DNA from 3 places in the Agromyces excoecariae genome. Region 3 is predicted to be linked to each of the others. Evidence: predicted binding sites of a transcription regulator. Region 3 holds the regulator's gene; each other region holds the start of a gene.
What was found. The regulator HrcA, encoded in region 3, represses chaperone genes, less so after heat shock. The targets are predictions, from matches to a motif close to TTNGCACTCGNNNNNNNCGAGTGCNAA.
Positions count from the first base shown of each region.

Region 1: a site for HrcA is predicted at 3,100-3,126, ahead of groES (co-chaperone GroES). Genes of this name have one in related genera too.
Region 2: a site for HrcA is predicted at 2,205-2,231, ahead of ACSJD1_RS03525 (Hsp20/alpha crystallin family protein). Genes of this name have one in related genera too.

Region 1 covers NZ_JBPSLA010000002.1:1,269-10,747, reverse strand. Annotated here, with positions in the region: gene ACSJD1_RS04610 (ABC transporter substrate-binding protein) at 75-1,364, opposite strand; gene rarD (EamA family transporter RarD) at 1,614-2,570, opposite strand; gene groES (co-chaperone GroES) at 2,728-3,024, opposite strand; gene ACSJD1_RS04595 (class I SAM-dependent methyltransferase) at 3,154-4,341, shown strand; gene ACSJD1_RS04590 (hypothetical protein) at 4,401-4,757, opposite strand; gene ACSJD1_RS04585 (hypothetical protein) at 4,924-5,196, opposite strand; gene ACSJD1_RS04580 (DUF4190 domain-containing protein) at 5,710-6,072, opposite strand; gene tsaD (tRNA (adenosine(37)-N6)-threonylcarbamoyltransferase complex transferase subunit TsaD) at 6,249-7,298, opposite strand; gene rimI (ribosomal protein S18-alanine N-acetyltransferase) at 7,295-7,858, opposite strand; gene tsaB (tRNA (adenosine(37)-N6)-threonylcarbamoyltransferase complex dimerization subunit type 1 TsaB) at 7,855-8,475, opposite strand; gene tsaE (tRNA (adenosine(37)-N6)-threonylcarbamoyltransferase complex ATPase subunit type 1 TsaE) at 8,532-9,065, opposite strand; gene alr (alanine racemase) at 9,065-9,479, opposite strand, start outside.
Region 2 covers NZ_JBPSLA010000001.1:760,589-770,067, forward strand. Annotated here, with positions in the region: gene ACSJD1_RS03515 (methylated-DNA--[protein]-cysteine S-methyltransferase) at 1-270, shown strand, start outside; gene qcrB (cytochrome bc1 complex cytochrome b subunit) at 422-2,092, opposite strand; gene ACSJD1_RS03525 (Hsp20/alpha crystallin family protein) at 2,290-2,727, shown strand; gene ACSJD1_RS03530 (hypothetical protein) at 2,974-4,611, shown strand; gene ACSJD1_RS03535 (TetR family transcriptional regulator) at 5,054-5,653, opposite strand; gene ACSJD1_RS03540 (NAD(P)/FAD-dependent oxidoreductase) at 5,834-7,174, shown strand; gene ACSJD1_RS03545 (cupin domain-containing protein) at 7,336-7,680, shown strand; gene ACSJD1_RS03550 (CBS domain-containing protein) at 7,741-8,157, opposite strand; gene ACSJD1_RS03555 (DUF1254 domain-containing protein) at 8,260-9,198, opposite strand; gene ACSJD1_RS03560 (MFS transporter) at 9,391-9,479, shown strand, end outside.
Region 3 covers NZ_JBPSLA010000014.1:111,854-121,332, forward strand. Annotated here, with positions in the region: gene ACSJD1_RS13910 (response regulator) at 1-143, opposite strand, end outside; gene ACSJD1_RS13915 (sensor histidine kinase) at 140-1,366, opposite strand; gene ACSJD1_RS13920 (CPBP family intramembrane glutamic endopeptidase) at 1,437-2,273, shown strand; gene lepA (translation elongation factor 4) at 2,342-4,198, shown strand; gene ACSJD1_RS13930 (DUF1990 family protein) at 4,207-4,857, shown strand; gene hemW (radical SAM family heme chaperone HemW) at 4,857-6,083, shown strand; gene ACSJD1_RS13940 (DUF4870 domain-containing protein) at 6,080-6,529, opposite strand; gene ACSJD1_RS13945 (DUF4870 domain-containing protein) at 6,644-7,057, opposite strand; gene hrcA (heat-inducible transcriptional repressor HrcA) at 7,262-8,281, shown strand; gene dnaJ (molecular chaperone DnaJ) at 8,340-9,443, shown strand; gene ACSJD1_RS13960 (16S rRNA (uracil(1498)-N(3))-methyltransferase) at 9,463-9,479, shown strand, end outside.

The DNA of each region.
Region 1 (9,479 bases), on a different contig from region 3:
GCAGCGCCGACCGACCGCCGGGCATGCGAAAGGGCCCCGGCCGAAGCCGGGGCCCTTCGCTGCGTCTCAGCCGATCAGCCGATGCGCGTGTAGGTGTTGTCGTCGTTGTACTCGTAGATGCCGATGGTGGCCTCGGTCGGGTCACCGTTCTCGTCGAGGGTGATCGGACCCGACGCACCGTCGAAGTCGATCTGGTTGCCCTCTGCGAGCAGCGCCGCACCGTCGGCGAACGTGGTCACCTTCTCACCATCGCCCGAACCACCGGAGACCTGCTGCAGGTAGGCGCCGATGTCCTCGCCGGCCGTGCTGTTCGCGGCGTAGGCCGCGAGCGCGATCAGCATGAGGGCGTCGTACGACTCCGGACCGTAGCTGAAGCTGTCGAGGGCGGGGTCGATGCCGAGCATGCGGTCCTGGAAGTCGGCCTCGAGCTCCGGGCCGGGGAGCGTGCCCTTCGCACCGGTGACGAGACCGGGAGCGAAGTCCGCGCTGTAGTCGGCCAGGTTGCCGTCGACGAAGTACAGCTGGTCGCCGGGGTAGCCCGCGCCGACGAGGGCCGGCACGACGACCTTGGCCTCGTCGAACGTGATGACCGCGACGGCGTCGGGGTTCGCGGCGTTGATCGCCGAGAGCTGCGCGTCGAAGTTCGAGTCACCCGTGTTGAAGAGCTCCTCGGCCACGACCTCGCCGCCGGCGGCCTCGAAGGCCTCCTTGGTGGCGGCCGCGAGACCCGTGCCGTACGGGTCGTTCAGGACCAGCAGGCCGAGCGTCGAGGCGCCGTCCTCCGCGATCAGGTTGCCGAGGACCTCGCCCTGGAGCAGGTCGGACGGCGCGGTGCGGAAGTACAGGCCGTTGTCGTCGTAGTCCGTGAAGTCGGGCGACGTGTTGGCCGGCGAGAAGTGGACGACGCCGGCCGACGTGATCTGGTCGATGACCGTGAAGGACACGCCCGACGAGGCCGCACCGATGATCGCCGACACGTCCTGCGAGAGGAGGTCGGTCACCGAGACGGTCGCGATGTCGGTCGTGGTGTCGCCGGAGTCGCGGTAGACGACCTCGACCTGGATGCCGGCGTCGGCGTCGTTGATCTCCTCGGCGGCGAGCGCGACACCTGCTTCCTCGGGCGGTCCGAGGAAGGCGAGGGTGCCGGACTGCGGCAGGATCGTGCCGACCTTCAGAGTCAGGTCGCGCTCACCCGCCTCGATGGGCAGGGCGTCGCCGGTGTCGGACGGCTCCTCGGACTCTTCCGGGGTGGTGCCGCCCGTGCTGCACGCGGTGAGGAGGAGGGCGGAAACGCCAGCAATGGCGATGCCCGTCCAAGCCGCGCGAGCCGAGCGCGAGCCGGTGGCCCTCGCGAATACGCTCATGATGCTCCTTGGGACTGAAGGATCGGTACACAAACAGCGCCTGACGACGCCGATGTATCGACCGTATTGCCCGCCCAGATGGGAAACAAGATTGCCTCGATCACAACCCGGTAACGCACACGGAATCGTTATCTCGACGTCACCGAAGCACGATTCTTCGCAGGATTGCGGCGATTCCGCCACGAAATCGCGCACGCGAGGGCCGCTCGGACGTGGGTCGTCCAGCCCCACTCCGGGGGTCGGTCGCGCTCAGACCGGCTCGAGGTTCGCGGCCCGACGAGCGGCACGTGCTCCTCGCACGAGGTCGAACGTGAGCACGACCAGCGCGAGCCAGACGAGGCCGAACCCGGCCCATCGCTCGGGCGGCATCGGCTCGCCGAGCACCACCACGCCGACGAGGAACTGGATGAACGGGGCGAAGTACTGGATGAAGCCCATGTAGATGAGGGGCAGTCGTCGCGACGCGGCGGCGAACAGGAGGAGCGGGATCGCGGTGACGGCACCGGCCGAGAGCAGCAGCACGGTGTGCCACGTGCCCGCAGTGCCGATCGTGAGCCCGGTGGTCGACGCGACGACGACCAGGAGGATCGCCGCGACCGGGGCGAGCCAGGCGGTCTCGAGCGTGAGGCCGGAGACCGCATCGACGCGGTGCCCGACCCGCTTCTTGATGAGTCCGTAGAAGCCGAAGCTGAACGCCAGCACGAGGGCGATCCAGGGCATCTGGCCGTACCCCACGGCCAGCACGACCACGGCGACGATCGAGATTCCGACGGCCGTCCACTGCACGGCGTTCAACCGCTCGCGGAGCACGATGACCCCGAGGAACACGGTGACGATCGGGTTGATGAAGTAGCCGAGCGCCGCCTCGACGACCTGCCCGGTGAGGGTGGCGAACACGTACGTCAGCCAGTTCGCGAAGATCAGCACGCCGGCGAGGCCCATCGTGAGCACCACGCGTCGATCGCGGAGCAGCGCTCGGAATGCGCGCCAGGTTCGCGTCACGGCGATCAGGACCGCGCAGAAGACCAGCGAGAGGAGGATCCGCATCGCCACGATCTCGATCGGGCCGCTCGGCGCGAGCGCGATGAAGTAGATCGGGAGGAACCCCCAGAGCGCATACGCGGAGACCGCGAAGGCGAGGCCCGCCCGGCTCACGCCGTCGGGACGGACGCGCGCCGGGACGTCGGTGGGCGGAGCGGATGACACCGTGCCAGCCTACGCGCGACCTCGGACGCCACGGTCCTCGTCGACTGCCGTCCTGCGTCGCGATCCGGCCGCCGATCGGCTCGCGCCACTCGCTCGCGGAAACGACGACGCGGCCCGGATGCCGATGGCATCCGGGCCGCGGTGATGTCGGCGTCGACTAGCGGACGACGACCGCGAGAACGTCGCGGGCCGACAGGACGAGGAAGTCCTCGCCGCCGAACTTGACCTCGGTACCGCCGTACTTGGAGTAGATCACCTTGTCGCCGACGGCCACGTCGAGCGGGACGCGGTTGCCGTTGTCGTCGATGCGGCCCGGGCCGACCGCCACGACCTCGCCCTCCTGGGGCTTCTCCTTGGCGGTGTCGGGGATGACCAGGCCGGAGGCGGTGGTCTGCTCGGCCTCGACCTGCTTGATGACGATGCGATCCTCGAGCGGCTTGATGGAAACCGACACGGTTGACCTCTTTCTTGACGAAGACTGGGGTTAGCAGCCTCTGAGTGAGAGTGCTAAAGCGAGTCTATGGGGGTTCTGGCACTCGTGCAACGTGAGTGCCAGCGGATGCCTCGGTGCTAGCGTGTCGGCGTGGAACGCGACGAGCTGGTGCGGCTGCTCTCTGCCGAGGGCCTCGGGCTGCTCGACTCGTTGCCGCCGTACTCGTCCAAGGCCGACATCGTGAAGACGGTGGCCGATCTCCGCAAGCAGGGCCACGACCCCGGCCTCGTCTCGGCGGTCCTCAGCCAGTCCCGACTCCGGTCGAAGGCGCGCGCGAAGTTCGGCGAGTTCGCCGACCGCATGCTCTTCACCGAGCCCGGGCTCGAGCAGGCGACCCGGCTGCGCGTCGCCGCCCTGCACGCCGGGAGATTCGCCCGCGCTGGGCTCCACCACGTCGCCGACCTCGGCTGCGGCATCGGCGGCGACGCACTCGCCATGGCTGCGGTCGACCTCGAGGTCACCGCCGCCGAGGCCGACGAGGTGACGGCGGCCGTCGCCGCGTTCAACCTCACGCCGTTCCCCAAGGTGCGCGTGCTCCACGCCCGCGCGGAGGACGTCGCACTCGGCGGCATCGACGCCGCTTGGCTCGATCCGGCACGCCGCACGACCTCCGGCGGCACGACGACGAGACTCTCGGATGCCGCCGACTACTCCCCCTCGCTCGACTTCGTGTTCGGCCTGGCCGAGCGGATGCCGGTCGGCGTGAAGCTCGGACCGGGCACCGATCGCGAGGTCGTCCCCGACGGTGCCGAGGCGCAGTGGGTGTCGGTCGACGGCGACGTGGTCGAGCTCGTCGTCTGGACCGGGGCCCTCGCCCGAGCCGGCATCGGCCGTGCGGCACTCGTGATCCGCGGCGATGGTGCGCAGGAGCTCGTCGCCCCGGCCGACAGCGAGGACGCCCCGATCGGCCCGCTGGGCGACTACCTGTACGAACCCGACGGCGCGGTCATCCGAGCCCGCCTCATCGGAGACCTCGCGCGCTCGATGGGCGCGTGGATGCTGAGCGACGGCATCGCCTACATGACGGGCGACCGCGCGGTCGAGACGCCGTTCGCGACGGCGTTCCGCGTGATCGAGCGCCTTCCCGCAGACGAGCGCAGCCTTCGCCGGGCCCTCGACGAGCGCGGGGTCGGCACGCTCGAGATCAAGAAGCGCGGAGTCGACGTCGACCCGGCCGCGCTCCGGACCCGCTTGAAGCTCAGGGGAGAGGTCTCCGCGACCGTCGTGCTCACCCGCGAGGAGGGACGCCACGTCGCGATCCTCGTCGAGCGACTCTGAGCGTCGGGCGGTCGAGCGGGTCGGCGAGCACGGATGCACGGTGCTCGGCGAGGCGGAACTCAGCCGGTGGGGAGCGCGCCGAACACGATGGCGTAGTAACCGAGCCACACACCGGAGAACACCAGGCCGGCCACTCCGGTCCCGATGCCGACGAACGCGAGCACCCGTCCGTGCTCCTCTCGTCGCAGCCCGAGCACGCCGAACACGATGGCCGCGACCGACAGCGGGAACATCCAGCCGACGAGGAGCGATGCGACGGCCCCGATCGTGCCGATGACCGCGGCGACGCGGCTGTAGAACCGGCGCTGCTCGTCCTCCTCCTCGTAGTCGGCCTCGCGCTGCTCGGACTGCGGCCGACCGACGGCGAGCAGCTGGCCGGTCGGAAGCCCGTGGAGCGCACCGGTGTCGTACGGCACGTCGAACTCACGAGGCGGACCGGCCGCCGGAGGGGAGGGCGTCGGCGGGCCGGGCGACGGCGGGCCGGGCGACGTGACCGCGCGCGACGCGGGCGCTCGCGACTCCGTCGCCTCGCCTGCGGGATCGTCCGAAGCCGGCCTCAGCTCGTCGCTCACACCATTCGCCTCAGTACCCGTAGCCGTATCCGGACCCGATCGAGAACAGCATGCCCCACAGCAGGAACGAGAGGAGCGCGATTCCGATGCCGACGAAGCCCAGGATGAGGCCCGTCAGCCACATGCCCTTCGCAGCGGGCTCCTTGCGGCGGCCGAGGAACCCGAGCACGATCGCGGCGGCCGGCACGAAGAGCTGCAGGACTCCTCCGACGAACGGGATGAAGACGACCGGCGACCCGATGACGCCGATGACGCCCGCGATGAGCGAGATGAGGCTGAGCACGGGCGTCGGCTTGGCGGGCGCCGCCCCGGAGCCGGCAGCAGCGTAGCCCGAGTAGCCGGGCGCCGGCGGAACCGCGGCTCCGGCCTGGGGCTGGGCGGCGAACGGCCCCCCGGCGGACGGCGCCGTCGCCGACGGCGGCCCGTACGGCGTGGCTGGTGAAGGGGGCGCCGACGGCGGTGCGACAGGCGCCACCGGGGGAACCGGCGGAGCGGGAGGCACGGGCGGACCCGGGGGGAACGGCGCACCGGGCGCCTCGGGTCCGCCCGGCGGGATCGGGGTCACCGGAGGCTCGGGGGGCTCGGGAGCAGCCGGCGGGACCGGCGCCGGCTCCGCCGGCACCGCGGGCTCGGCAGGCTCCGCCGGCACCGCGGGCTCGACCGGCTCCGCGGGCACGGCGGGCTCGGCAGGCTCCACGGGGACCGTCGGTTCCGTCGGGGCCGGGGGCACCGGCTCCGAGGGCTTCTCCGGGTTGGTGGGATCGCTCATGCCGAGCCCCTTCCGTGCTGCGGTGGATCAGTAGGTGGTGACGCTGCCGCTGCTGATCGCGGCGCCGATGATCGCGAACCAGACGATCGCGAAGATGATGCCGAGGACCAGTCCGACGTAGCCGATGATGAGACCGGCGATCGCGAGGCCGCGACCCTGCTCGCCCGTCTTCTTGATCTGGCTCAGGGCGATGTGGCCGGTGATGATGCCGACGAGCGAGATGAAGAACGACGACACCAGCGAGACGATGGCGAGGACGTTGGTCTTCTGCGCGGCCGGCGCCGAGTACGAGGGGGTCGCGCCGTACGAGGGCGCGGGCTGGGCCGGCGGAGCGGGCGGAGGCGGCGGGACGTTCGACGCGTTCGGGTCGGGCGTGTTGGGGTCGGTCATGATGCGGTTTCCTCTCGTGCAAGCGTGGACCCGGCCATGCTGGCAGCGCCGCAGGGTGCTGTCAACGCTCGCGGCGCGGGTCGTCTCACCCGCGATCGCGGGGTTCTTCGCTCACCATAGCGCTCGGCGCGACTCGCGTGCGCGGGCACAAGTGCCCATGGCGATCCCGGCTCGGATCAGCTCTGGATGTCGGTCACCGGGAGCGTCGAATCGGCGCCGAACTCCAGCGACGACGGCGCATGGCCGGCCATGATGAGCCGTGCTCCGAGCGCGGCGATCATGGCCCCGTTGTCGGTGCAGAGCGACAGCGGCGGGATGCGAAGCGCGATGCCCGCGGCATCCGCCCTCGCCTCGGCCACCTCGCGCAGCCGCCGGTTCGCCACGACCCCGCCGCCGAGGAGCAGTCGCGGCACGCCGAGGTCGGTGCACGCGGCGATCGCCTTCGACACGAGCACGTCGACGACCGCCTCGCGGAAGCTCGCGGCGACGTCGGCGAGCGGAACCGGCTCGCCTGCCGCCTCGCGCTGCTCGACCCAGCGGGCGACCGCGGTCTTCAGGCCCGAGAACGAGAAGTCGTACCGGTGGCGTTCGAGGTCCTTCGGCCGCGTGAGGCCGCGCGGGAACCGGATGGCGTCGGGGTCGCCGCCGACGGCCGCGCGGTCGATCTCGGGCCCGCCCGGGTAGGGCAGTCCGAGCAGCCGAGCGACCTTGTCGAAGGCCTCCCCCGCCGCGTCGTCGATGGTCTCGCCGAGCAGTTCCACGTCGGAGTCGAGGTCGCGTACGAGGAGCAGCGACGTGTGCCCGCCCGAGACGAGCAGGGCCACGCTCGGGGTCTCGAGCGGGCGGTCGCCGATGAGGTCGGCTCCCACGTGCCCGACCAGGTGGTTGACGGCGTACACGGGCTTCTCGAGCGAGAGCGCGAGCGCCTTCGCGGCGCCCACGCCGACCATGAGCGCGCCGGCGAGGCCGGGCCCGTTGGTCACGGCCACCGCGTCGAGGTCGGCGAGGTCGACGGATGCCTCGTCGAGCGCCGCGCGGATCGTCGGGCCGAGCGCCTCGAGGTGCGCCCGGGCGGCGACCTCTGGCACGACGCCGCCGTAGCGGGCGTGCTCGTCCATCGACGAGGCGATCGCGTTCGCGAGCAGCTCCGTGCCTCGGACGATGCCGATGCCGGTCTCGTCGCACGAGGTCTCGATGCCGAGCACGAGGGGTGCCACGCGGTTCACCGGGTTCCTCCTGCCGTCGGGTCCGCCCCGTCGGCGGCGCCGGCGTGCGCGGCCCCGGGCCCGACCTCGATCCGGTCCGCGGCCGGTCGCGCCACGGCCGGAGGGACCTCGAGCCGCATCGCGACGGCATCGACCCCGTCGGGCTGGTAGTACCCGCGGCGGACGCCGATCTCGACGAATCCGAGCGAGTCGTAGAGGGCGCGCGCCGTCGGGTTGTCGGCCCGCACCTCGAGGAAGACCTCGGCCGCGTCGCGGCGTCGCGCCTCGTCGATGAGCGCGTGCATGAGCGCCCGCCCGAGCCCGGCTCCGCGGTGGGCGGCGTCGACCGCGATGGTCTGGATGTCCGCCTGCCCGGACCCGCGCGGAGCGAGGAGCCCCGCGTACGCGACGGGCTCGTCGGGACGTGCGTCGTCGACGACGACGAGGTAGTACCCGTGCGCCGACGCCAACTCGCTGCGCATGGCGGAATCCGGCCACGCATCGCTCGCGAACGTGGCCCGCTCGAGCCGCATGATCGCATCGAGGTCGGCGAGCGCGGCACGACGGAGCATCAGGCTCATCGCAGCACCCGCTTCCCGGCCGACGGCGTCACGTCGGGCGCGCGGAGGTAGAGCGCCTCGTCTGCGGCGATGGGAAGGCGCCCCGCCGAGGACGCGAGCTCGACGACCATTCCGAGCGAACCGGCCGAGACGGTGTCGGCGTCGAGGCGGATGCCGCGGGGCGCGGGCACCGAGTCCCGCGGCTCGAGGCGGGGCGCGGCCGACCGCACGGGCAGCCCGTCGGCGTCGAGGCCGTCGTAGTCGGTCACGGCCGACTCGCGCCGCCGGGCGTCCGTGACGACCTGCAGCGGCCCGACGCCGCCGGCCGTGTACCAGGCGTGGGCGATCGCGTCGTGGCTGACGACCGGCACGACGGGGCGGCCGATGCCGAGCGCGAAGGCCCGCGCCGCCGCGATGCCGACCCTGAGGCCCGTGAACGGACCGGGGCCCATTCCGGCCGCGACGCCCGAGAGCTCGCCGGGCCGCACGCCCGCGCGCTCGAGCACGTCGCGGATGCCGTCCCCGATGAGCTCGGCATGGCGCATGGTGTCGTTCGTGCCGGTCTCGGCGAGGATCCCGCCGTCGAGGTCGACCACGGCGACACTCGTCCCCGTGGACGTGTCGATCGCGAGGAGCATGGCATCAAGCCTAGATGTGCGCCGCCGCGCGTCCGCCGGGAACCGGTCCGGAGCGCTCAGTCCTCGAGCTGGCGCTGGACGGCGAAGGGCGTGCCGGCCCAGCGCGGACCATGGCCGAGGAGCTCGACGGTGCGGGGCTCGTCCTCGTCGAGGTCCTCATCGGAACCGCTGCCGTGCTCGCCGCCGTCCGCTCCGGCCGCGCTCTCATCCCCGCGGCGCCGGGCGATGACGACCTCGAGCCACGATTCGCTGACGTCGTCGAGCAGTCCGGCGCCCCATTCCACCACGACCACGGAGTGCGTGAAGTCGAGGTCGAGGTCCTCGAGCTCGGCGGCGCTGCCGAGGCGATAGGCGTCGACGTGAACGAGCGGGGCGGCGCCGACGAGGCTCGGGTGGGTTCGTGCGAGCACGAACGTGGGGCTCTGCACGGGCCCGCGAACTCCGAGCCCATCGCCGATGCCGCGCGTGAGCGTCGTCTTGCCGGCGCCGAGCGGACCCGTGAGCACGACGAGGTCGCCGGCTCGGAGGGTGCGACCCAGCTCGCGACCGAGCAGTTCCATGGCGTCGGTGTCTGGGACGGTCCGTCGCATCACGCGCCCCCGACGTGGGTGCGCGGAACGCGCGGTCCGACGCGGGTCACGATCTCGTAGCCGATCGTGTCGGCCGCGTCGCCCCAGTCGTCGGCGGACGGGGCGCCGGATCCCGGGTCGCCGAAGAGCACGACCTCGTCGCCGACGGCGACCTCGGCCTCGCCCACGTCGACCAGGAACTGGTCCATCGCGATCCGCCCCGCGATGCGGTGGCGTGCGCCGTGGATCACGACCTCGGCCCGGCCGGAGGCCTGCCGCGGCACTCCGTCGGCGTACCCGAGCGGGACGAGCGCGAGCGTGGTCGGGCGCGATGCGCGCCAGGTGTGGCCGTACGACGCGCCCGTGCCGGTCTCGACCCGCCGCACGGCGGCGACCCGACCGCGGAGCGTCATCGCGGGCGTCAGGCCGAGCTCA
Region 2 (9,479 bases), on a different contig from region 3:
TTCCAGCACGCGGTGTGGGGGATGCTGCGCGAGATCCCGTACGGCTCGACCGTCACGTACGGCGAGCTCGCGCTCCGGCTCGGCGACCGGAATCTCGCCAGGCGCGTGGGCGGTGCCGTCGGGCGGAACCCGATCAGCATCCTCGTGCCGTGCCATCGCGTGGTCGGCGCCGACGGATCGCTCACCGGCTACGCCGGCGGGCTGGAGCGCAAGCGTCGGCTCCTCGAGCTCGAGGGCGCCGACGTCGTCGCGCAGCGTCGCCTGTTCTGAGGGCGCCGCTGACGGCGGGCCTTCGTGAGCCCCTCGACGCCGGCGGGCGTATGCAGGATGAGCCGCGTCACACCCGTCGTACGGGACCCATGGCTTGGCTGATCCTGCGAATTCGTCCCCGCCGACGCTCCGTCAGCGGTCCGCAGTTCGGTCAGGGCCGCCGCGCCACCCCGCCGACCGGCACCATCCGCGCGCCCGTCTCCGAGTCGATGCTGTCCGCGAGGTACCACCGCGACAGGCGCACCTGCAGTCGGCGCGCGAGCGTGAGGCGTCCGCGCTCGTCGGGTCGCAGGATGAGCAGGATCGGCGGGTCGGGGCGTTCGATGCGAGCCCGCGCCGCGGCGTCGAGGGGCGCGTGCACCTCGACGTACTCGCCGCCGGGCAGACGCACGATGCGTCCGGTCTCGTAGCCGTGGAGCATCGCGTCGCGGTCGCGGCGCTGGAGTCCGAGGCAGACGCGTCGCGCGACGGCGAACCCGACGATCGGGCCGATGATGAGCGTCGCCTGCAGTGCGGCGATCACGCCCTCGAAGGTCAGCGAGAACTGCGTCGCGATGAGGTCGGCGCTGCCGGCCGCCCAGAGCGTGCCGTAGAAGGCGATCGCGGCGACGCCGATGCCGGTGCGGGTGGGCGTCGTGCGCGGACGCTCGAGCAGGTGATGCTCCCGGCGGTCGCCCGTCGCCCACGCCTCGACGAACGGGTAGACGGGGATCGCCACGAGGAAGGCCGTGACGACCGCGAGCGGCGCGAGCACCGCGAGCGTCCAGGTTCGGTCGAAGAGCACGAACTCCCACCCGGATGGCACCAGCCGAAGCGCCCCGTCGAGGAACCCGGTGTACCAGTCGGGTTGGCTCCCCGCGCCCGCGTTGCCCGGGTCGGCGGGGCCGTAGAGCCAGATCGGGTTCACGGTGACCGTCGCCGAGATGACGAGGAGCCCGCCGGTCACCAGCGCGAAGAGGCCGCCGGCGCGCGCGGCGGCGTTCGGCCAGAGCGGCACGCCGACCACGTTCCGGCTGGTCCGCCCCGCTCCGGGGAACTGCACCGGCCCGACCCGCCACGCCGCGAGCGCGCGGAGCGCGACCAGCACGACGAGCACGGCGGGCACGATGGCGACGTGCAGCGGGTACAGGTGTGCGATGACCTCGCCCGGGAACGACCCGCCGAAGAGCAGCGATGCCAGCCAGGTGCCGACGACGGGGATGCCGAGCGCGATGCCCTCGGTGATGCGCAGACCCGTGCCCGAGAGCAGGTCGTCGGGCAGCGCGTAGCCGCTCCATCCGCCCGCCAGGGCCGCGATGAAGACGAGGAAGAGCAGCACCCACATCCCGCGCCGCGGCTTCCGGAACGCGCCGGTGAAGAAGGTCGTGACGAGTTGCATGATGATCGCGGCCGGGAGCAGCAGGCCCGCCCAGTGGTGCGCCTGCCGGACGAGCAGCCCGCCCGGGATCTCGAACGTGATCCGCATCGTCGACGCGAACGCGTGCGAGACCTCGGCGCCGCGCAGCGGCGTGTACGGGCCGTCGTAGGCGGTCGTGGCGCTCGAGGGCGTGTACCAGAACATGAGCAGGATGCCCGTGACCGTGAGGATCACGAGGCACGCGAGCGTCACGACCCCGAACAGGTTCGTCCAGTGCCGCGGCACGGCCCGTCGGGCGAGGTCGGCGCGGATGTCGCCGAGCCGTCGCCCGAAGACGGTGGCGCGGGACATCCGCTCGCCGAGCCGGTCGGTGAGAGAGCGGCGGCCCCGGTCGCTCGTACCGGGCGGGTCGGCGCCCGGAGCGCATGCTGCGTCGGGGCGACTGGGCGAGCGGTCGGTGCTCATCGATGCCTCCTCGTGAGTGGTTTCACACATACGACCCCGCAGGTCGTCCGGCTGTGACGTCCGCTCACGATCAGGCGGGTGATCGCCGTCGGCGAACGATGGGCCGAAAGTCTTAGCACTCTCCTATGGCGAGTGCTAATCTCGAAGCTAGTTGAGTCGAGGTGACTCAACTCCTGAATCCACGTGAGGAGACGCTCATGGCAATGACCTGGGACCCGTTCCGCGACCTCGACCGTCTCGCGGCGAGCATGATCGACTCGAGCCGAGGGCCTCGGATGATGCCGATCGACCTTCACCGAGACGGCGACCACTACGTGCTGTCGGCCGACCTGCCCGGGGTCGACCCCGGCTCGATCGACATCGACATCGACGGCCAGCTGCTGACGGTCCGCGCGGAGCGCACGCTGCGCAACGACGAGGGCGTCCGGTGGCTGGTGCACGAGCGGCCGAGCGGCTCGTTCCTCCGCCAGCTCACCCTCGGCGAGGGCATCGACACCTCCGGCATCAGCGCGCACTACGACAACGGCGTGCTGAGCGTGATCATCCCGGTGTCCGAGCGCGCGAAGCCGCGCAAGGTCGAGGTGCGCTCGGCGGCGTCCGACGTCGTCACGCCCGAGGTGACCTCCGGAAGCTGACGCGCAGGCCGGCGAATCTCCGGCGCGGTCTCGAGGCGGGGCGGATGCCGCGGCATCCGCCCCGCTGTCGTGCGCGATGACTTCGCCGAATCGCGGGCGAGGGGCAGCGGAGAATCGGGCGAGGCCGTACGATCGGCGTACGCGCCAGCCCGCGCTTCCCCGCACCCCGATTCGCACCCCCCACATCCACCCCGCAGCACCGACGCCGTCCGACGACACGACGCCCCCGATCCTCGGAGCCCCCCGTTGAGAGCCCCTGCCGATGACGAGCCCACGCCCGACTCGGGCGTGCCCGACGGGGCATCGCACGGTGCGGGACCGCGCGGCGGAGACGCCGACGGCCGCGATGCGGGGAACGGCGCCACGGCACTCGAGCGCGACCGATGGGCCATGCGCGCGACCGCCCATCCCGGGCGACGTCCGCGCCGCCGGGCATCGACGCTCGCGTTCGATCCCGCCGACCACCAGGACCCCGATCGTCGTCGGTACTTCCTGAGCTCGCTGCAGCCGAGTGGTGACTACGAGGCCGTCATCGTCGCCATCACCGACGGCGCGCGTCGCCGGTACTTCAGCTCCCGCGACGGTTCGCACTTCATCGAGGTCGACGAGCTCTCCTTCGAGCAGCGCCGCAAGAGCGGCTCGCGCTCGATGCTCGAGATCGGCGAGCACGAGCTGCGCGAGCTCGAGGGCGCACTCATCTTCGTTCGGCCGCTCGACGGCCGTGACCCCATCGCCGAGGTCGCCGCCGCGAAGAAGGCCTCGCTCGAGGCGACGCGCCCGTTGGCGATCGTGCCGATCGCCGCGGCCGAAGCGGCGCCCGCCGACGCGGCGCCCGCCGACCCGGCGACCGTCGACGCGGCGACGGCCGAAGCGGCGCCCGCCGACCCGGCGACCGCCGACCCGGCGACCGCCGACCCGGCGACCGTCGACGCGGCGCCGGCCGAAGCGGTTCCCGCCGACCCGGCGACGGATGCCGCGGCCGACCGCTCAGCGCACGACGCGCGGCTCGTCTGGGCGGAGGAGCCGATCGCTGCCGTCGGCGAGGACGCCGAGCCGCAGACGGCGGGTCCGCGCCGAGCGACCTTCGAGCCGATTCCGCCGTGCGACCCGGTGGATCCGGTCTCGAGTGCACCCGGCGGCGACTCGACGGAGGCCCTGCTCGCGGAGCTCGTCGACGCGGTCGGCGCCACGCAGACCCTGCCCGGTCGGTTCGCCCACGCCGACGTCGTCGACCCCGCCGAGCCGGAACTCCAGGCCGCGTCGGGCTGGGACCCCCAGCCGGGCTGGGCACCCGAGCCGGGCGCGGCGCCCCAGTCGGACTGGGTACCCGAGCCCGAGTCCCACCCCGAAGCGGAGCGACTGCCCGCGCCCGCGCCCGCCGCGCCCGCGCCCGCCGCGCCCGCGCCCGCCGCGCCCCGCTCGGCCGCCGCGCTCTCCCCGCTCGAGGCCGTCGCGCAGGTCGCGCTCGCGAAGGGCATCGCGTTCGCGGCGCATCGCGGCCAACTCGACAAGAGCGGCACGCCGTACATCGACCATCCGGGCCGCATCGCCGAGCGGTTCGATCCGGTGACCGATCCGATCGCGGCGGCGGCGGCCTGGCTGCACGACGTGCTCGAGGACACACCGCTCACGTCGCGCGAGCTGTTCGAGGCGGGCGTGCTGCTCGAGATCGTCGGCGTAGTGGAGCTCCTCACCCGTCGGACCGAGGTCGCGCCCGACGAGTACTACGCGCGCATCCGGCGCCACCCGGTCGCGCTGCGCGTCAAGCTCGCCGACATCGACGACAACACGGCGCCGTGGCGACTGCGTCGCCTCGAGTTCGCCAAGCAGCAGCGCCTCGCCGAGAAGTACCGCCACGCGCGGCGTGCGCTCGGCGTGGAGTGATCCGATCCCCGTCGACTCATCGCTGGGACCTTCGACCCGCGCGGCGAGGATCGATCCGCGAGTAGCGTATGGCCCGCGTCCGGCCGAGCCGTGAGACAAGAGCGGGAGCACCGGGTTTCAGGCGGCCTTCCCTTCGGGGCTGCGCCAAGCAGAGCACGGCTGGTCCCACCCGCCGCCGGACGCGACGATCAGCGCGCTCGCCCCGTGGGCCGACGCGCGCCGGCACCCCGCGAGTCCCGTTGAATGGCGGCCACCGCCGCCGTTTCGCGGGACTCGCCCCGTGGGCGACGCGCGCCGGCACCCCGCGAGTCCCGTTGAATGGCGGCCACCGCCGCCGTTTCGCGGGACTCGATTCGAGCCGCTCGCTCGGGTGCACGGCTCGCGGCCCCCGGCGGCGAGACGAATCGGGCGAGCCGGCGCAGCCAGTGCGCGTCGGTTCGCCTCAGGCGGGTGTCGCGGCCTCCGCGCGGTCGAAGACGAGCGCGCCGAGCAGCAGTTCGAGCGAGTGCTGCACGCGCTCGTCGGGCCAGCCCTCCGGGTCTTCGACCGACTTCACCTCGTAGCCGCGGCAGTAGAGGTAGAGGATGTCGGCGATGCGAGCCGCTTCGTCGCGGTCGGCGGCGCGGGCGCCCTCGAGGAAGCTCGCGTAGGTGGCATCCGTCACCGATCGCAGCAGGTCGTAGGCGCGGTCGTGCCCGGCGCGCACGTCGGCGATGACCTCGATCCAGAGGCTGCGGAACACCGACTCCTCGGGCGACGACGTGCACATCCAGCGCGTGAGCGCGGCCAGCCGCTCGACGCCGACGAGGCCGCCGAGCTCGTCGCGGCGCTCGTCGTCCCATCGCGATCGGGCGAGTTCGAGCGCGTTCGCCATGAGCTCGGCGCGGCTCGGCACGAAGTGCGTGATGAACGCGGTGGAGCGACCGAGGCGCTCGGCGACCGCGCGCAGCGTCACGGCGTGCGTGCCGCGCTCCTGGGCGACGGCCACGGTGGCGCGCGCGATCTCGGCGAGGCGTTCGGCGGTGTCGACTTCGGCCGGCAACGGCGGCTCCCTTCGGCGGGGACGGCTGTCGCGACATCCGCTCGTTGACATCCCGACGGGGCCCACACTAACGTCGCTGCAGGCGTTGTCAAACACCGTTTGAAAAAAGATGGAGGGCGTGTGGCCGCGAATAGCGAGGTCGTGAACGGCGGGGTCTCGAACGGCGGGGTCTCGTTCTGGATGCAGCAGGTCGGCGTGCCCGCCGAGCGTCCGGCGCTCGCGGGCGACCTCGACGTCGACGTGGCGATCGTCGGCGGCGGGTACACCGGCCTCTGGACGGCGTACTACCTCAAGCGCGACCAGCCCGACCTGCGGATCGCGGTGCTGGAGCAGCGATTCGCGGGCTTCGGCGCCTCCGGGCGCAACGGCGGATGGCTCACCAACTCCGTGACCGGCGGCCGAGGGCAATACGCGAAGAGCCACGGCCGCGACGCCGCGATCGCGCAGCAGCGCGCGCTGAACGAGACCGTCGACGAGGTGATCCGCGTCGCGGCCGCCGAGGGCATCGACGCCGGCATCCACAAGGGCGGAGAGCTCGAGGTCGCGACCGCGCCCGCACAGCTCGCGCGACTGCGCGCCGCCGCGGCGGCCGAGCGCGAGTGGCCCGCGACCGACGTCGAGGAGCTCGACGCCCGCGAGACCGCTGCCCGGGTGAACGTGTCGGGCGTGCTCGGCGGGCTGTGGCATCCGCACTGCGCCCGCGTGCACCCGGCGAAGCTCGCGCTCGGGCTCGCCGCGACCGTCGAGCGCCTCGGCGTCACGATCTTCGAGGGCACGCGGGTCACCGAGATCGCGCCCGGCGAGGCGCGCACCGAGCACGGCACCGTGCGGGCCCAGCACGTGCTGCGCGCGACCGAGGGCTTCACCGCGAACCTCCGCGGAGAGCACCGCACGTGGCTGCCCATGAACTCGTCGATGATCGTGACCGAGCCGCTCGCGGCATCCGCCTGGGAGGAGATCGGCTGGAACGGCCGCGAGACGCTCGGCGACTTCGCGCACGTCTACATGTACGCCCAGCGCACGGCCGACGACCGCATCGCGTTCGGCGGGCGCGGGGTGCCCTACCGCTACGGCTCGCGGGTCGACCACGACGGCACGACCCAGCCGCGCACGATCGAGAGCCTCACCGAGCTGCTGCGCCGGTACTTCCCGGCCGCGTCGGGCGCCGCGATCGAGCACGCCTGGGCCGGGGTGCTCGGCGTGCCGCGCGACTGGGCGGCGACCGTCGGCCACGACCCGGCGACCGGGCTCGGCTGGGCGGGCGGGTACGTCGGCACCGGCGTCACCGCCACGAACCTCGCCGGGCGAACGCTCCGCGACCTCGTGCTCGGCCGCGACAGCGACCTCACCCGCCTGCCGTGGGTCGACCACCGCGCCAAGCGCTGGGAGATCGAGCCGCTCCGCTGGCTCGCCGTGCAGGCCATCTACACCGCGTACCACGCCGCCGACCGCGCCGAGCTGCGCGGCCGCGCGACGACGTCGCCGATCGCGAAGGTCGCCGACCTCGTCGCGGGGCGCTGACCCCCTCCTCCGACGGCAGGAGCGTCCGCAGAGCCGGACGCGTGACCATCGACGGCTGAGCGCGCCGCGCCGGGACCGACGGCGCTGGACGCCCCGCCGCGTGCGGTGGAGAATCGTGTCCCCGCGCTCGCGCGCCGGGCGGTCCAGTGAGGAGTCGGCGCATGAGTGATCCAGCGGTGGCACCCGAGTCGCGCGGCGTGCACGTCGAACTGCTCGCCACGGTCGACCTCGGTCCGGAGATCGAGGGCATGGCGGGGCGGGTGCTGCGGATGCGGAAGGTGACGATCGAGCCGGGCGGCGTGTTCGGCCCGGTGCACGACCACGTCGGCCGGCCGGGCACGGTGTTCATCCTCGACGGCACGATCACCGATCACCGGAACGGCGAGACCGTCGAATACGGCCCCGGCCCCGGATGGCCCGAGGATCACGAGACCGTGCACTGGCTCGAGAACGCGGGCGCCACGACGGCCGTCGAGATCTCGGTCGACATCGTGCAGGCGCCGTAGCGGATGCCGCGGCCGGCACCCGCCGAGCCCCAGCGGATGCCGCGGCGGCCCGGCGGCCGATCAGGTCGCGGGACCGTGCGCGACGTCCTCCCCGGAATCGTCGTCCGCCATGCGGCGCGTCACGTCCGCCAGCGTGATCACCCCGACCAGGCGGCGTCCATCGACGACGTGCAGGGTTCGGATGCGGCGCTGGTGCATCATCCCGATCGCCTCACGGATGTCGCGATCGACGCCGATGGTCGCGGGCGTGCCGCAGGCGAGCTCGCCGACTCGGATCTCGTTCGGGTCGGCGCCCTCCGCCACGCACGTCGTGACGATCTCGTGCTCGGTGAGGACCCCGCGCAGCAACTCCTCGTCGCCGCACACCGGCAGGGAACCGATGTCGAGGTCTCGCAGGATCCGCGCCGCGTGGGCGACCGACTGGGTCTCCGTGACGTACGCGGGGTCGGGGGTCATCAGGTCTCGTGCGAGGGTCATGATCCCTCCCTTCGACGTTCGTTCGGGTGCGATCAGCGCGTTACCCTACGCCGATCGCGACCCGGCCGCGCCGGGGTTGACGCACGCGACGAGCCGCGTACCCTACGCGGGCTCGGCCGATGGGAAGGTCCACGTCCCGTCGACGACCTCCGGGTGCGGCCGGTACATGCGCACGATGTAGTTCCAGCCGTCCATGATGCCGATGCGGTTCGGGCGTCCGTCGTCGGGCCCGCCGAAGTTCACCGTGACGCTGCCGTCGTCGTTCGGGGTCGCCGTGACGCTGCTGACGCTGACGAGCCCGTCGGTGGCCTCCATGTAGCCGGCCGGGTTGTAGACCGTGATCGACCAGAACGCATCGACGGGCACGTCGCGGACCGTCAGCGCGTAGGCGCCGACCGGCAGCTTCGGCTCCACGTTCACGTAGAACGCCTCGGAGGACGGGAGGCCGCCCCATCCGACGGCCGTGCCGAGGAGGTGATGGACGGGCTCGACCTCGCCCTCGCGACCGAACGCGTCGCCGTACGCGGTGACGCCGCGCGCGAGCGTCAGCAGCGCGTCGCGCGTCGCCGAGAACGAGGCGTCGTCGTACTCCGGCATCGGGAACGCGTCGCCGAGCGGCGCATCGAGCGCGAACGCGTCCTGGAGCGCGTTCACGGCGGCGACGTCCGACGCGTCGTTGGGGTCCACCAGCACGCGCGGCACGATGACCGCCCACTGCGTGCCGACCTCGTCGGCCTCGATCCGATGCGGCCCGGGCTCATGGAAGATCAGCGGGATGTAGTGGTCCTGGTTCACCACCATCATCGACAGGTACCGGTCGCCGGCGTCCGGAACCGTGACCGTGACCCCGTCCGAGACGTCGACGACGGCCATGCTGTACAGCGTGTCGCGGTTCTGCCTGATCACGGGCTGGTTGTCGATCGGCGTCGGCACGCGGTTGTGGACCCACCTCCCGGTGCCGCCGGCCTGGGCCGCGAGCGCCGCGAACATGCGGTTCGTCTCGGCGCGAACGAAGTTGTCGACAGTGACCTGCTCGGCCATCGGCTCATCCCCCTGATCCACGGACGGTCGCGCACAGCCTAGGGGCGGGTCGGATGCGCCGGTGGGACCTCCGGCCCTGTGCGGCGGTGCCGCACGTCGGGCGGCGGCTCGCGTCATCCGCGGTTCGCCCCGCCGGCCCAATCGCCGAATCGGGCCGCTCGACGGCGTTCGGCACCGAAGTACCGTGGACGCGTGAGCCCGCCCACGCCTCCCGCGCCGACCCGGGTCGGCGTGCGCGGCGGTGCCGCGGTCGCGGGCCTCGTGTTCGCGACCTTCGGCGC
Region 3 (9,479 bases):
ACGCCGGGGGTCTCCGCCAGGCGCACGGCCTCCTCGGCGCTCGAGGCCTCGCCCACGACATGGAGGTCGTCCTCGGCCTCGAGGAGCGCGCGCATGCCGGCGCGCACGACGGGGTGGTCGTCGCTGAGCAGCAGCCGGATCATGCGGTGGCCACCGGGATCCGCACCGACAGGGCGGTGCCGCCGCCGTGCGTGGACTCGACGTCGACCGTGCCACCGAGGCTCTCCGCACGTCGACGGATCGCTCGGAGGCCGAAGGACGGGGCCTCGTCGTCGTCCCCGGAGAGCGCCGACGGCTCGAAGCCGACGCCGTCGTCGACCACGTCGAGCGCGACCTCGTCGCCGAGGTAGCTCAGCGTGAGCTCGGCACGCGCGGCGTCGGCGTGCTTGACGACGTTCGACAGCGACCCCTGCGCGATGCGCAGCAGCGTCGCCTCGATCGACATCGGCAGCGCGACCGGATCGCCGCTCAGCGAGAACGCGATGCGCGTGCGCGTGCCCGCCTGCCGCGCCTGCTCGTTCGTGGCGTCGGCGAGTCGTCGGAGGGCGCTCGGGAGGGTCTGCTCGTCGAGCGCCGGCGGTGTGAGCTCGCGGATGAATCGGCGGGTCTCCTGCAGGTTGTCGGCGGCGGTCTCGCGGGCGAGGCGGAGCTTGTCGCGCGTGCCCTCGTCGGCGATGTCGCGCTCGGCCGCGTGCAGCAGCATCTGGATGCTCGAGAGCCCCTGGGCCACGGTGTCGTGGATCTCACGCGCGATGCGCTCGCGCTCGGCGAGGGTGCCGGCCTCGCGGCTGGCCGCGGCGAGCTCCTCGCGCGTGGCGAGCAGGTCGAGGATGAGCGACTGGCGTTCGCGCGTCTCGACCGCCATCGCGCGGTAGCCGAGTCCGATGATGACGGCGACGCCCGCCGAGATGAACGGACCGAGGACGCTGCCGACCTCGAGGCCGAGCTGCGAGGTCGAGCTCCACACGCTGATGAGGAAGGTCACGCCGACGAGCGGCACCGCCCACCGCGCGGGGAGCACGTGCAGCTCGAGGAAGAAGAGCGGGAACGCGAGGAACGCCGCGTCGGGCGTCAGCGCGCTGAGCCCGAGCCAGAGCCCGAGCAGCATGATCAGCCAGGCCGCCCGCATCCATGGCGTCACCACCTGGTGCGCGGTGACCACGCCGACGAGGTACGCGCCGATGAAGGCGATCGAGAGGATCGAGATCGCGATCAGCTGGTCCCCGCCGACGAGCACGGCCCTGGCGAGGACGAACATCGTCAGGCCGACGACGAGCACGTGGAGGCCGACGCGCAACGAGACGAAGACAGGGCGCAGGGCGGACGGCTGGACCCGTCCGACGAGTGGGGCATCGAGCACGGTCATGGTGAGATTCAGCGTAGTCCGGGGCCCCTCGGGCGGCATCCGTCGAAAGTGGGATCGCACGCATGGGAGCATGGGCAGTGACGTGAGCCACCACGACGCACCGGACCCGGGCGTCGCCGGGGCGGGAGATGCTCGCCGCCGGCGACCGCTGCTGTTCCTCGGCCTGACCATGGCCGTGTCGCTTCCCTTCTTCGGCCTGCTCGCACTGGACGCGCCCATGCCGTTCGGGCTGCCGCCGACGGTCGTCGTGATCCTGGCCCCGGCCGTCGTCGCCACGTCGATGTCCGCGGCCGAGGGCGGTCGTGCGGCGGTCGGCCGCCTGTGGAGGTCGCTCGACCCACGGCGAGCGCGCACTCCGTCTGCCTGGCTGGCGGCCTTCCTCGTCGTCCCGGCCATGGGTCTGCTCGAGTGGCTGCTCCGCGCCTCGTCCGGGTCGGGCGCGGGCACCGGCGGACCGCCGACCTCCTTGACGATGGCCCCGGCGTTCTTCCTCGTCTTCATGCTCGGCGCGATCCCGGAGGAGATCGGCTGGTCGGGCTACGCGACGGGTCCGCTGGCCGAGCGCTGGGGCGTCCTGGCGGCCGGGTGCGGCATCGGGCTCGTGTGGGCGGCATGGCACTGGGCTCCGTACCTCGCCCAGGGCCGTGACCTCGGTTGGATCGCGGGACAGACCCTCCTCGACCTCGCCCTCCGCACCCTCATGGTGTGGGTCTTCGTTCGTGGAGGCGGCAGCACGCTCCTGGTCTGCGTCGTCCACGCGCTCGGGAACACGGTCGCCCTGTATCCGAGCGGGTTCGCCGACTCGGATCCGTGGGCGCAGCTGTGGGCCCTGCTGGTCGTCGGCGCGGCATGGATCGCCGTCGTCCGCCTGATCGACGCCCGCCGCGGCCGCACCCGATCCGCCTGAGCGGATCGGTCGAGGGCCGGGGACGAGCGCGTGCGGGGCCCGCGCGAACTCATGGGAGAATCGTGGGGATGTCTCCGAGAGCCGCCCACCCGCCGGTGCCCGCCGCCACCGATCCTGCGCTGATCCGCAACTTCTGCATCATCGCGCACATCGACCACGGCAAGTCGACCCTCGCCGACCGCATGCTGCAGATCACGGGGGTGGTCGCCGACCGCGACATGCGCGCGCAGTACCTCGACCGCATGGACATCGAGCGCGAGCGCGGCATCACGATCAAGAGCCAGGCCGTGCGCATGCCGTGGGAGCTCGGCAGCACGGGCTACGCGCTGAACATGATCGACACCCCCGGCCACGTCGACTTCAGCTACGAGGTCTCGCGCTCGCTCGCGGCGTGCGAGGGCGCCATCCTGCTGGTGGATGCCGCGCAGGGCATCGAGGCGCAGACGCTCGCGAACCTCTACCTCGCCCTCGAGAACGACCTCGAGATCATCCCGGTGCTGAACAAGATCGATCTCCCCGCCGCCGAGCCCGAGAAGTACGCGCGCGAGCTCGCCGACCTGATCGGCGGCTCGCCCGACGACGTGCTGCGGGTGTCGGGCAAGACCGGCATGGGCGTGGAGGACCTGCTCGACCGGGTGGTCGAGCGCATCCCGGCACCGACGGGGAACGCGGATGCGCCGGCGAGGGCGATGATCTTCGACTCGGTCTACGACAGCTACCGCGGCGTCGTCACCTACGTCCGCATGGTCGACGGCCAGCTGAACCCTCGCGAGCGCATCCAGATGATGTCCACGAAGGCGACGCACGAGATCCTCGAGATCGGCGTGAGCGCCCCGGAGCCGACCCCCACCAAGGGCCTCGGCGTCGGCGAGGTCGGCTACTTGATCACCGGCGTGAAGGACGTGCGGCAGTCGAAGGTCGGCGACACGGTCACGAGCGCCGCGAAGCCCGCGCCCGACGCACTGGCCGGCTATACCGAGCCGCTGCCGATGGTGTTCTCTGGCCTCTACCCGATCGACGGCAGCGACTACCCCGAACTGCGCGAGGCGCTCGACAAGCTCAAGCTCTCCGACGCGGCGCTCGTGTACGAGCCCGAGACGTCGGTCGCCCTCGGCTTCGGCTTCCGCTGCGGCTTCCTCGGCCTCCTGCACCTCGAGATCGTCACCGAGCGGCTCCGCCGCGAGTTCGACCTCGACATCATCGCGACCGCGCCGTCCGTGGTCTACGAGGTGACGACCGAGGACAAGAAGTCGGTCACGGTCACCAACCCGAGCGAGTTCCCGACCGGCGGAAAGATCGCCGAGGTGCGGGAGCCCATCGTGAAGGCGGCCATCCTCGCCCCGAAGGACTACGTGGGCACCATCATGGAGCTCTGCCAGTCCCGTCGCGGCACGCTGCTCGGCATGGAGTACCTCGGCGAGGACCGGGTCGAGATCCGCTACAACATGCCGCTCGGCGAGATCGTGTTCGACTTCTTCGACAACCTCAAGTCGAAGACCGCCGGATACGCCTCCCTCGACTACGAGCCTGCGGGCGACCAGGCCGCCGACCTCGTGAAGGTCGACATCCTCCTGCAGGGCGAGCAGGTCGACGCGTTCAGCGCGATCGTGCACCGCGACAAGGCCTACGCGTACGGCGTGCTCATGACGGGGCGCCTGCGCGAACTCATTCCCAGGCAGCAGTTCGAGGTGCCCATCCAGGCGGCGATCGGGGCGCGCATCATCGCGCGCGAGTCGATCCGCGCCATCCGGAAGGACGTGCTCGCGAAGTGCTACGGCGGTGACATCACCCGCAAGCGCAAGCTCCTCGAGAAGCAGAAGGAGGGCAAGAAGCGCATGAAGATGGTGGGCCGCGTCGAGGTGCCGCAGGAGGCGTTCATCGCCGCCCTCTCGGGGGAGACCGAGAAGAAGGACGCGAAGAAGTAGGGGGAACGATGACCCGGCGACGCACGTTCACCGATCAGTCGGTCACCTATGGCGCGATCGGCGCGACACTCGACCCCGACCTGCTGCGCTACCCGCCCGCCGGCTTCACGCCGTCGGAGGACTCGGTGCGGCTGGGGTCGGGGCGCGAGCGCTTCGACGCCTCGGCGGAGGCGCTCATGACGTGGGGCATCCAGCAGGGCGCCGGCTTCACCGTGGTCGATGCCTCGCCCGGCACGGGTGCCCAGTACACGGGCCTGACGTACGACGAAGCCGGCGCACCGCTCGCGGAGCAGCCCGCACCGCGCGCCGAGCAGCGGTTCGGGCCCGACGGCACCCCGTACATCAGCGCGGGGATGACCGCGACCCTGCGGCGGCGGGGGCGCCTGCGCACGCGCTCGACGCCGGTCCTCGTCGTCTACGTCGTCGACGAACCGAACCGCAAGGGCTTCGCCTACGGCACCACCGGCGACGCCTCCGAGAACGGCGAGGAGTCGTTCATCCTCGAGCACCGGGACGACGACTCGGTGTGGCTGACCATCCGCTCGGCGTTCGAGCCGAACGGCGGAGTGCGGCGCGTCTTCGGCCCGCTCGTCCGGCGGCGCCGGCGCGAGCTGACCAGGCGCGAGCTCCGCGCGCTGCATCCCGCCTTCCCCGTCTGATGGCGGGTCCACTGCCGATCGCCGACCCGGCGCCGGCCGACGGGCTGCTCCCCGCGAGTGCGACGACGGATGCCGCGTCCCGCGCCTTCGGCGTCTACCTGCACGTGCCGTTCTGCCGCGTTCGCTGCGGGTACTGCGACTTCAACACGTATACGTCGGGCGAGCTGCGCGGCGCGCGGCAGGAGGACTTCGCCGACCAGGCCGCGGCGGAGGTCGGGTTCGCCCGGGAGGTGCTCGCGGCGTCCGGCGCGCCCGATCGCCGGGCGTCGACGGTCTTCTTCGGGGGCGGCACGCCGACCCTGCTGCCCGCGGCCGACCTCGTCCGGATGCTCGGCGCGGTGCGCGAGTCGTTCGGCATCGCGGACGACGCCGAGGTCACCACGGAGGCGAACCCCGACTCGGTCGACGCCGACGACCTGCGGCGCCTCGCCGGCGGCGGGTTCACCCGCGTCTCGTTCGGCATGCAGTCGGCCGTGCCGCACGTGCTCGCCGCGCTCGACCGCACGCATGACCCGGCGCGGATCCCGCTCGTCGTCCGGTGGGCTCGCGAGGCCGGACTCGACGTGAGCCTCGACCTCATCTACGGCACGCCGGGGGAGTCGCTCGCGGATTGGCGAACGAGCCTCGAGGCCGTGCTCGCCGAGCGCCCCGACCACGTGAGCGCCTACGCGCTCATCGTCGAGGACGGCACGAAGCTCGCACGGAGGATCCGCCACGGGGAACTCGAAGCGGTCGACGACGACGTCGCGGCCGACATGTACGAGCTCGCTGACGACCTGCTCGAGCGGGCCGGCTACGAGTGGTACGAGGTCTCGAACTGGGCGACCGATGCCGCGCACCGGTCGCGGCACAACCTGGGCTACTGGCGGGGCGACGACTGGTGGGGTGTCGGTCCGGGGGCGCACAGCCACGTCGGCGGCGTCCGGTGGTGGAACGCCAAGCATCCCGCGGCCTATGCGGAGCGCCTCGCCTCCGGCGTCTCGCCGGCGGTCGGCCGCGAGACGCTCGACCACGCGACGCGCGAGACCGAGCGGGTGCTCCTCTCCTCGCGCATCCGCGAGGGGCTCGCGATCTCGAGCCTGCACGTCGGGGGCCGGCACGCGGTCGCCGGGCTCATCGCCGACGGGCTCGTGGACGCGCGAACCGCCCTCGCCGGGCGGCTCGCGCTGACCCGACGAGGGCGGTTGCTGGCGGACGCCGTCGTGCGGCGCCTGCTGGAGGACTAGCTGACGAACTTGATGGCGACGGGGTAGACGTAGTACTCGCCGTTGTTCGCCTTGATCGCCGCGATGATGCCGAACACGATCGCGGCGATCCAGGCCGCGATCAGCAGGAAGATGCCGATGATCACGAACGTGAGGATCGAGCCCACGACGTAGGCGATCAGCAGCGTGATCTGGAAGTTCAGCGCCGTCGCTGTGTGCTCGCGGATGAACGGCCCCTTGTCCTTCAGGACCAGGTACCCGATCAGGGCCGGCAGGAAGCCGAACAGGATGCCGCCGATGTGGATCAGCGTGGCCCAGAGCTTCTCGTCGGCGGGGCTGAGCGGCTGGCTCTGCTGGTAGGCGCCGCCTCCCGGCGGCGGAGGCGTGGGGCCACCGGGCGGGGGCGGGGGCGGCGGAGGGCCGCCTGCGGGCGGCGTGGGCGGGGTGGGAGGTGGTGCGTCGGACATGATGCCTGCTCCTCTGTGGTGGCGCCCGGACAGGGGTCGTTCCCCTCATGCTGGCACACGACGACGCGCCGGTCGAGGCAGGCTCGACCGGCGCGTCGGAGGCTCGTCCGCGACCTACTTGATCAGGCGCAGGGCGAACGGGTAACGGTAGTGGTTGCCGTCCTTCGCGGTCATGAAGGCGATGATCGAGAAGATCACGCCGAGGATCCACGGGATGTAGGTGAGGAAGCCGACGAACGCCCCGAACCCGAGCGTGACGACGGTGATGATCGTGGTGAGCACCCAGAGCGCGACGGTGGCGAGCACCAGCGTGATCTGGAAGTTCAGCGCCTCCTTGCCCTCGGTGTTCGTGAACGAGCCGCGGTCCTTGAAGACGAGCCAGATGATGAGCGACGGCAGGATGCCGAGGATGCCGCCGAGGTGCGCGAACGATCCCCACTGCACGTCCTGCTCGTGCGAGAGCGGCGCGGCCGGGGACGGCTGCGGTGCGGCGTTCGGATCCTGCGGAGGGAGGTTGGAGTCGGTCATTTCGGGAGCCTTTCGATGTGGGGAAGCGCACGGTCGCCGGCCGGTCACGGCCCGTGCGTGTGCGGGATGATGCACACGTTATCGGCGCGGCGGACCGCCCGGCAACGGTGTGGGCCCTGAATATCGCGATATGATTAGCAGTCACGTGGGCGGAGTGCCAAGCACGCGTCGTCCGGGTCCGATCGGTCGAGGGAAGCGAGGGTCATGGTCTCCGAACGCAGCCTCGCGGTGCTCCGCGCGATCGTGCAGGACTACGTCGAATCGCGCGAGCCGGTCGGCTCGAAGACGATCGTCGAACGCCACCACTTCGGCGTCTCCGCCGCGACCATCCGCAACGACATGGCCCTCCTCGAGGAGGAGGAGCTCATCGCGGCACCGCACACGTCGTCGGGGCGCATCCCCACCGACAAGGGCTACCGCGTCTTCGTCGACCGGCTGGCCGACATCCGCCCGCTGTCGGCGACGCAGCGACACGCCATCGAGACCTTCCTCGGCGAGTCGAACGACCTCGACGAGCTGCTCGGCCGCACCGTCCGCCTCGTCTCGCAGCTGACGAGGCAACTGGCCGTCGTGCAGTACCCGAGCTTCGCGCGGGCCCGCGTACGGCACGTCGAGCTCGTCTCGCTCGCGCCGACCCGCGTGCTCTGCATCCTCATCTCCGACAGCGGCCAGGTCGAGCAGCGGCTCGCCGAGCTCGACCAGCCGGCCGACGAGTCGACGCTCGCGCGGCTCCGCGACCGCCTCAACGAGGTCGCCGCCGGCCTCACGATGGCGGATGCCGCGACCGCGCTCTCCGCCGAGACCGAGCACGCCGACCGCGCCCACGCCGAGGTGCTCCACACCCTCGCGGCGACGCTCGCCGACCAGGCGAAGATCACCCGGTCCGATCGACTCGTCGTCGCCGGCGCCGCGAACCTCGTGCGCACCGAGCAGGACTTCGCCGGGAACATCCTCGGCGTGATGGAGGCCATCGAGGAGCAGGTCGTGATCCTCCGGCTCTTCGGCGAGATGGCCGCCGACGAGGGCATCGCCGTGCGCATCGGTCGCGAGAACGCCGCCTACGGCCTCGGCGACACCTCCGTGGTGTCGACCGCGTTCGCCGTGCCGGGGCGCGACGTGTCGCGACTCGGCATCGTCGGCCCCACCCGCATGGACTACTCCCAGAGCATGGCCGCCGTCCGCGCGGTCGCCCGCTACCTCTCCCGCACGCTCGGCGAGAGCTGAACCGCACGGGGCCGCCACGCGGCATCCGTCACCGGCAATCGAAAGGAACCCGCCTCACGTGGCCGACCACTACGAGGTCCTCGGCGTCGCACGCGACGCCTCCCCGGACGACATCAAGAAGGCGTACCGCCGGCTCGCACGCGAGCTCCACCCCGACGTGAACCCCGGCGCCGAGGCGTCCGAGCGGTTCAAGGAGGTCACGCACGCGTACGACGTGCTCTCGGACCCGAAGCAGCGCCAGCAGTACGACCTCGGCGGTCAGGGCGGGTTCGGCGGCGGAGGCGCGGGCTTCGGCGGCTTCGGCGACATCTTCGAGACGTTCTTCGGCGCGGGGCAGGCCAGTCGCGGGCCGCGATCGCGCCGGGAGCGCGGCCAGGACGCATTGATCCGGCTCGAGGTCGGGCTCGACGACGTCGTCTTCGGCACGCACCGCGACATCGAGGTCGACACCGCGGTGGTGTGCGAGACCTGCCACGGCTCGTGCTGCCGGCCGGGCACGTCGCCCGTGACGTGCGACATCTGCGGCGGCTCCGGCCACATCCAGAGAGCGGTGCGGTCGCTCCTCGGCAACGTGATGACCTCGAGCCCGTGCGGGTCGTGCCGCGGGTACGGCACGATCATCGCGACGCCGTGCGTCACCTGCCAGGGCCAGGGCCGCGTCCGGGCGCGCCGCACGGTGCCCGTCGACGTCCCGGCGGGCGTCGACACGGGTGTGCGCCTGCAGATGCCGGGCTCCGGCGAGGCGGGCCCCGCGGGCGGCCCGAACGGCGACCTCTACCTCGAGATCAAGGTCAAGAACCACGAGGTCTTCAGCCGCAACGGCGACGACCTGCTGTGCACGCTCGAGGTGCAGATGACGGATGCCGTGCTCGGCACGTCGACGACGGTCGCCGCGCTCGACGGCGACGTCGAGCTCGAGTTGAAGCCCGGCGTGCAGTCGGGCGAGATCCTCACCGTCAAGGACCGGGGGATCACCCACCTGCGGGGCAGCGGTCGCGGCGACCTCAAGGTCGCGGTCCACGTCGTCACGCCGACCAAGCTCAACCACAGGGAGCGCGAGCTCGTCGAGCAGCTGGCGAAGCAGCGCAAGGCGCAGCCGCCGCAGCTCGGGCACTTCCAGCAGGGGCTCTTCGCGCGCCTGCGCGATCGGTTCCTGGGCTGAGCAGCGGGCGGATGCCGCGATGAGCCACCTCTACCT